2 regions of the Parapusillimonas sp. JC17 genome follow, and region 1 is predicted to be linked to the other one. Evidence: predicted binding sites of a transcription regulator. Region 1 holds the regulator's gene; the other holds the start of a gene.

Region 1 (3,404 bases):
CTTATCGGTACGCGCCAGCGCGGCCTGCAGCTCGCGGCTGACCTGGATATTGCCTTCCGCCCCCTGCACTTGCGGCAGGCTTTCGATATGCCTGTTCAGGGCAGGGCCGACCCGGTTGACCGCCGTCCCGGCGCGCGCCAGCAGGCTGGCCGCGCCGCTGTCGGCATCGGCAAGCAATGCCGACAGCACATGGGCCGGTTCTATGTAAGGATTGTCGTTCTTGACAGCCAGGCTTTGCGCATCCGCAATGGCCTGCTGAAACTTCGTGGTGAGTTTGTCGAATCGCATAGTCGTGTCTTTTATTGGGAGAGCATGAGCTCGAATGAAGACTATGTAGGGCCAAAAGCCTTGATTTCAAGGGCTGGCCGGCCTTTTCGAGGGGTCGTGAGGGGTCGGACCCCGTCTGTGTTAGAGGGGTCGGACCCCATTCGGGGTCCGACCCCGTGCGGCTTCCGTATTGGGGTCAGACCCATGGGGGGCTGACCCCGGACAAGTTACGGCGGCGGGGTCAGACCCGGCATGGGGTCTGACCCCTTGCATCCCTCTGCTACTATAGTCCGGTGGCGGCCGAAACCTTGCGCCGTCTTCGTCATTACCGTTCAGCATGGGTAAGTTCAAACAACTTGAAAGCTTCGTGGCCGTCGCCACGCTGGGTAGCCTGTCGGCTGCGGCGCGCGCCGAAGGCGTTGCGCCGGCCATGATCGGCCGACGCATCAACGCGCTTGAAGAGCGCCTGGGCATAAAGCTGCTGCTGCGCTCCACCCGCCGCCTGTCCCTGACCTCGGAAGGCGAAGCCTTTCTCGAAGAAGCGCAGCGCATACTGCGCGACTTGAACGAGACCGAAGCACGGGTCAGCCAGGGCAGCCTTGATCCCAGCGGCCACCTGCGGGTAACCGCCCCGGCCGGCTTCGGGCGCCGGCATGTGGCTCCCCTGCTGCCTGATTTCATCAAGAACCATCCCAACATGACGATCTCGCTCGACTTGAGCGACCGCCTGGTCGACCTGATCGAAGAACGTTACGATTGCGCCATCCGCATCGGCGAACTGGACGACTCGCAGATCGTGGGCCTGCGCCTGGCCGACAATAAACGCGTCATCGTGGCCGCTCCGGAATACCTGGCGAAACACGGCAAGCCGCAGCAGCCCAGCGATCTCACGCTGCACAACTGCCTGTCTTTCGGCAACCAGGGGAACCAGGCGCGCGGATGGCTGCTGCGCCAGGATGGCGAGCTGCGTGCAATACGGGTCAAAGGCAATATGGCCTGCAGCGACGGTTCCGTGTTGCATCAATGGACGCTCGACGCCGTCGGCCTGGCCTGGCGCTCGTTGTGGGAAGTCCGCGAGGACCTGGCGGCCGGCCGGCTGATCAGCGTACTGGATGAATATGCAGCGCCCGCCAATGGAATCTTCGCCATGCTGCCCGAACGACGCCACCTGCCCTTGCGGGTACGGGCTTTCGTCGATATGCTAAAGTCCACCTATTCGGAGTCCTCTTACTGGGACGTCAATTAGCGGAAGACACACAGCCAGTGTGTCATTTAATCACCCATACGCCATCGTGCCTTTTGACTCAGGTCAAAAGGCACGAAAATTCCCTTGAATTCCGCCTACAATAGGTTTTTTCATTCGTCCTCAGGACGATCGTATGCAAAAAAAGATCGCCGTTACGCCAGAGTCCACGCACTGTTCCACATGCATGCTCAACGAAATCTGCCTGCCCGTTGGAATGCCGCGAAGCGATGTCTCGAAGCTCGACGAACTAGTCAAAGAACGTATTCGCATCCCCAAGGGTAAAGCGCTCTTTCACCTCGGCGAAAAAACGGAAGCCATCTACGGCATACGATCGGGCTCGCTGAAAACCCAGCTTGAAGATGCATCCGGGCAAGTGCAGATCACCGGCTTCCTGCTGCCCGGCGAAATCATCGGCATGGATGGCCTGGTGGACGATCGCCACGTATCGCATGCAATCGCCCTCGAAGACAGCGAAGTGTGCGTGATCAGGCTCGACGAAATGGACCAATTGGCCCTGAAGGTGCCCTCTTTACAGTGGCAGTTCCGCAGGCTGATGAGCAAGGAAATCAACCGGGCGCACCAGCTCGTCATGACCTTGGGCGCCTTGCGCTCCGAACAGCGCCTGGCGGCTTTTCTGATCAACCTGTCGCAGCGGCTGGCGGCCTTGGGGTATTCGTCCACCGAATTCATTCTGCGAATGAGCCGGGAAGAAATCGGCAACTATCTGGGGCTGACCCTGGAAACCGTCAGCCGGCTGTTTTCGCGGTTTGCCCGCGAAGGCTTCATACGGGTACAGCAGCGCGAAGTCCATATCCTGGACATGCAAGGCCTGCGGCAGCTATCCGGAACCGACTGCGGCTAGGTCAAGCCGAGACAGGTTCGAGCCGACACCGTCATTCATTGATGGGGTCGCCAAACTCGTCCAGGACGCGGCCGCGCGGCGCCAAATGCAGGGTCAGCGCGCTGGAAACCGCCGCCATCAGCCAGAAAAGAAAAAAGCCGCCCGCGTAGACCTGCTGACGGCTGGCGTGTATATGCCCAAGAAAGGTGATGTCCAGCGGGTCTATCAGCGCGAAAACGGTCGCGCTGGTTGCTGCTGCAAGCAGGAAGGATGGCCACAGAATCAACATTGCCGTCACATGCCTCATAAAAGTCTCCGGTCTGATTTTTTTATTATCTTATCAGGGTTCCGGATTTGGCGGCGCGGTGGGCGCTTCGACGGGCGCCTGCTTGGTCACGACGAGGCCGCGCTTTACCCCGCCGTCTTCTATTGCCTGGTCGCTGAAATTCTGCACGGCCAGCACGATGGTGATGATGCAGCCCACGATGGCGGCGGCCGGACCTGCCATGATGATCCATGGCCAAGGTTCGCGCCACCAGGGCTTGCTGGGTCCTACCGCCCTGGCCGCGTCGGCTTCTGCTTGTGACATTTTTGTATCCCCGTCAGTCAATCATTTGGGCACGAAGAAGCTGGAACGTTCCACCACCGTCGTTTCATCGCCTTCGTCGTAGTGGCCCACCGCATGGAGCTCGATTTCGTGCAGGCCCGAAGAAACCTGGCCGGCCGGAGCGCGGACCACGAATGGAACCAGCCTGTTCGATGCGCCATCGACCTTCACCGTCGTGCCGCCCTCGTCGCCCGCCATCACGGACAGCTCCGGCAACCCGGTGGCACTGAAAGTGAGCGTAACGGGCGACTCGGATGTGTTGATCAGTTGCAGCCTGTATACGTTCTCTATCATGCCGCCGGCAACTTCCCGGCCCAGCGAGCCACGGTCCCGGATAACGTCCACACGCAGCGTCGTGCGGGTTGCCAGCGAAACGATGAAGGCGATGACGATCGCGCCCAAAATGATGGAATACGCCAGCACCCTGGGCCGCAACATGCGCT
Region 2 (3,404 bases), 1.8 Mb from region 1:
TTGCGCGAACTGTTCGCGCCGCGCAATATCATTAACTTCCCGTTCGGCAATACCGGTACGCAGATGGGCGGCTGGTATCGCAAGGAAATCAAATCGGTCGCCGACCTGCAAGGCCTGAAGATGCGTACCGCCGGTTTCGCGGGCGAGGTCATGTCACGCATGGGCGTCGTGCCGCAGCAGATTCCGCCTGGCGACATCTATCCTTCCCTGGAAAAGGGTACGCTTGACGCCGTCGAATTCGTCGGCCCGGTCGATGACGAAAAACTCGGCTTCCAGAAAGTGGCCAAGTATTACTATTATCCGGGCTGGTGGGAAGGTTCGGCGCAGCTGTCGCTCTATGTGAACGACGCGGCCTACAACGAGCTGCCCAAGGCCTATCAGGCCGTGATCGAAATGGCTTCGCGTGCCGCCGGTGGCAAGCTGCTGGGCGATTACGACGCCAACAACCCCGCCGCCCTGCGTCGCTTGATTGCCAGCGGCGCAGTGCTCAAGGCGTTTCCCCGCGATGTGATGGACGCCTCCTTCAAGGCATCCGAAGAAGCCTACAAGGATTTCTGCGCCAAGAGCGAACACTTCAAGAAGATCCACGACCATTACATGGCGTTCCGCGACAGCGTTGTTCCCTGGTTCCGAGTGGGCGAAGGCTCTTACGACAACTACCTGGGCATCGCGCTGGCCAACCAGAAGAAATAAAGCGCCGCGCACTGCAAAAGCCGCCTACGGGCGGTTTTTGCATTTTCTGCTGGGCTTGCGCCGCGATCCGGAAGAGCGGCCCATGAAAAAAGCCTGGCATGGCATCCACTTATGTTATTATGATGGGCTTTTCCAGACTGTTGCACGGGCGAAGAACAACGCTTTGGCAAGTGGTCGGCCTGGAGAACCGTGGCTTACCGGGGACCTGAAGGGAATCCGGCAAGTCTTTTTACTTCAAATATTAGGAACCATCATGAAGACCTTTGTGGCCAAGCCGCATGAAGTCAAACGTGACTGGTACGTGATTGACGCCAAGGGCAAAGTCCTGGGTCGTGTGGCCAGCGAAGTCGCACGTCGTTTACGCGGCAAGCACAAGCCAGAATTCACGCCTCACGTTGACACCGGTGATTACATCGTCATCATCAACGCCGCCGAAATCGTTGTGACCGGTAACAAGTCGCAAGACAAAAAGTACTATCGCCACTCCACGTACCCGGGCGGTATCACCGAAACCAACTTCCAGAAAATGCAAGAGCGTTTTCCTGGTCGCGCCATCCAGAAAGCCGTCAAGGGCATGCTGCCGAAAGGCCCGCTGGGTTACGCCATGGCCAAGAAGCTCAAGGTTTATGCCGGCGCAGAGCATCCTCATGCTGCTCAGCAGCCCAAACCGCTGGATTTCTAAGGATAGGTCATGATCGGTAATTGGAACTATGGAACAGGCCGTCGCAAAACGTCGGTGGCCCGCGTGTTCTTGAAGAAAGGCTCGGGCAAGATCGTCGTCAACGGCAAGCCCGTCGACGAATACTTCGCTCGCGAAACCGGCCGCATGGTCGTACGCCAGCCTTTGGAACTGACCAACCACCTTGAATCGTTCGATTTCCACATCAACGTTCACGGCGGTGGTGAAAGCGGCCAGGCCGGCGCAGTCCGCCACGGCATCACCCGTGCGCTCATCGACTACGACGAGTCCCTGAAGACCGCCCTGAAGCAAGCCGGCTTCGTCACTCGCGATGCCCGCGAAGTCGAACGCAAGAAAGTCGGTTTCCACAAGGCGCGTCGTCGCAAGCAGTTCAGCAAGCGCTAATTGCGTGCTCGCACGCATGCCTGGCCAGACGGCCAGGCAGCAAAAGCCCCGGCCTTGTGCCGGGGTTTTTTTTGGGCGTTTCTGGGGTCAGACCCCATACGGGGTCTGACCCCTGGATGATGGCGAAACGTTGATCTGCTTTAAGGACCTGTTCCCGTAGCGTCCGTATAGTGGCCTCTTGTTTCGAGAGGTACTTGTCCATGTCAGCTTTTCCCGCAGTTAATTCCCTTCGGCCCCCCGAGCTGCTATGCCCCGCAGGAAGCCTGCCGGCGCTCAAGGCGGCTATCGACCACGGGGCGGACTGCGTATACCTGGGGTTTCGCGATGCGACGAACGCGCGCAATTTTGCAGGCCTGAATTTCGATGAGGCGGCGATCAATGACGGCATCCGGTACGCCCACGACCGGGGGCGCAAAGTTCTGCTCGCCCTGAACACCTACCCGCAGGCGGATGGCTGTGAGGCCTGGCGCGAGGCCGTCGACAAGGCTGCGGGATCCGGCATAGACGCCATCTTGCTGGCGGATCTGGGCTTGATGCAGTATGCCTCGAACCGCTATCCCGAACTGGCGCTGCACCTGTCGGTCCAGGGGTCGGCGACCAACTACGAAGCCATCAATTTCTATCAGAAGCACTTCGGCGTTCGCCGTGCCGTACTGCCGCGTGTGCTGTCGCTGGCGCAGGTGGAGCGCGTCACGGAGAATACGTCGCTCGAGATCGAAGTGTTCGGTTTCGGAAGCCTCTGCGTCATGGTGGAGGGCCGCTGCGCGCTGTCTTCGTACGCGACGGGCGAATCTCCCAACACGCACGGCGTTTGCTCCCCCGCAAAGTCGGTGCGCTGGCAGCAGACGGAGCAGGGCCTGGAGTCTCGCTTGAACGGCGTACTGATAGATCGCTACGCCGACGGCGAGAACGCTGGCTATCCCACCTTATGCAAGGGCCGCTTCGACGTGGCCGAGGAAAACTATTACGCGCTGGAGGAACCGACCAGTCTCAATACGCTCGAGATCCTGCCGCAACTGATGCAGATGGGAATCAGTGCGGTGAAGATTGAAGGGCGGCAGCGCAGCCCCGCCTACGTGGCCCAGGTCACCAAGGTATGGCGGCAGGCCATCGACCATTGCGCTGCCAGCCTGCAGCGCTATTCGGTCAGGCCTGCGTGGATGAACGAACTGAACAAGGTGGCCGAGGGACAACAGCACACTTTGGGCGCCTATCATCGCCCATGGAAATGAACCGCAACACTGAGGAGCCGCTGTCTTGAAACTTGCCCTGGGTCCGGTCCAGTACTACTGGCCACGCATCGCCATGATGCAATTCTACGAAGCCGTGACGGAAGCGCCGGTCGATATCGTTTATCTCGGCGAAACCGTATGTTCGCGCCGTCATGAACTCCGCCTGCCGGACTGGCTCGAACTTGCGGCCATGCTGGAGGCCGCCGGAAAGGAAGTCGTCCTGTCCACTCAGGTCCTGCTGGAGTCCGGCAGCGATCTGTCCACGCTGCGCAAGATCGCGGCGAATGATCGCTACCTGGTCGAGGCCAACGACATGGGTGCCGTGCATTGCCTGGAGGGCAGGCCTTTTGTCGCGGGCCCCTTCCTCAATCTCTACAGCGCCCCCGCCTTGGCGC

What was found. Region 1 encodes FNR, which switches genes on or off when oxygen is low (the NO sensors DNR and NnrR bind a similar motif). Its sites were predicted from a motif close to TTGATNNNNATCAA; they were not measured.
Region 2: ubiU (ubiquinone anaerobic biosynthesis protein UbiU) is a predicted target of FNR. The motif match lies at 1,908-1,921, and genes of this name have one in related genera.

The regions. Positions count from the first base shown of each region.
Region 1 covers NZ_CP197474.1:2,594,394-2,597,797, forward strand. Annotated here, with positions in the region: gene clpB (ATP-dependent chaperone ClpB) at 1-288, opposite strand, end outside; gene ACSBPU_RS12400 (LysR family transcriptional regulator) at 605-1,513, shown strand; gene fnr (fumarate/nitrate reduction transcriptional regulator Fnr) at 1,647-2,375, shown strand; gene ACSBPU_RS12410 (hypothetical protein) at 2,407-2,661, opposite strand; gene ACSBPU_RS12415 (FixH family protein) at 2,695-2,943, opposite strand; gene ccoG (cytochrome c oxidase accessory protein CcoG) at 2,965-3,404, opposite strand, start outside.
Region 2 covers NZ_CP197474.1:829,694-833,097, forward strand. Annotated here, with positions in the region: gene ACSBPU_RS03960 (TRAP transporter substrate-binding protein DctP) at 1-693, shown strand, start outside; gene rplM (50S ribosomal protein L13) at 947-1,375, shown strand; gene rpsI (30S ribosomal protein S9) at 1,385-1,777, shown strand; gene ubiU (ubiquinone anaerobic biosynthesis protein UbiU) at 1,978-3,009, shown strand; gene ubiV (ubiquinone anaerobic biosynthesis protein UbiV) at 3,035-3,404, shown strand, end outside.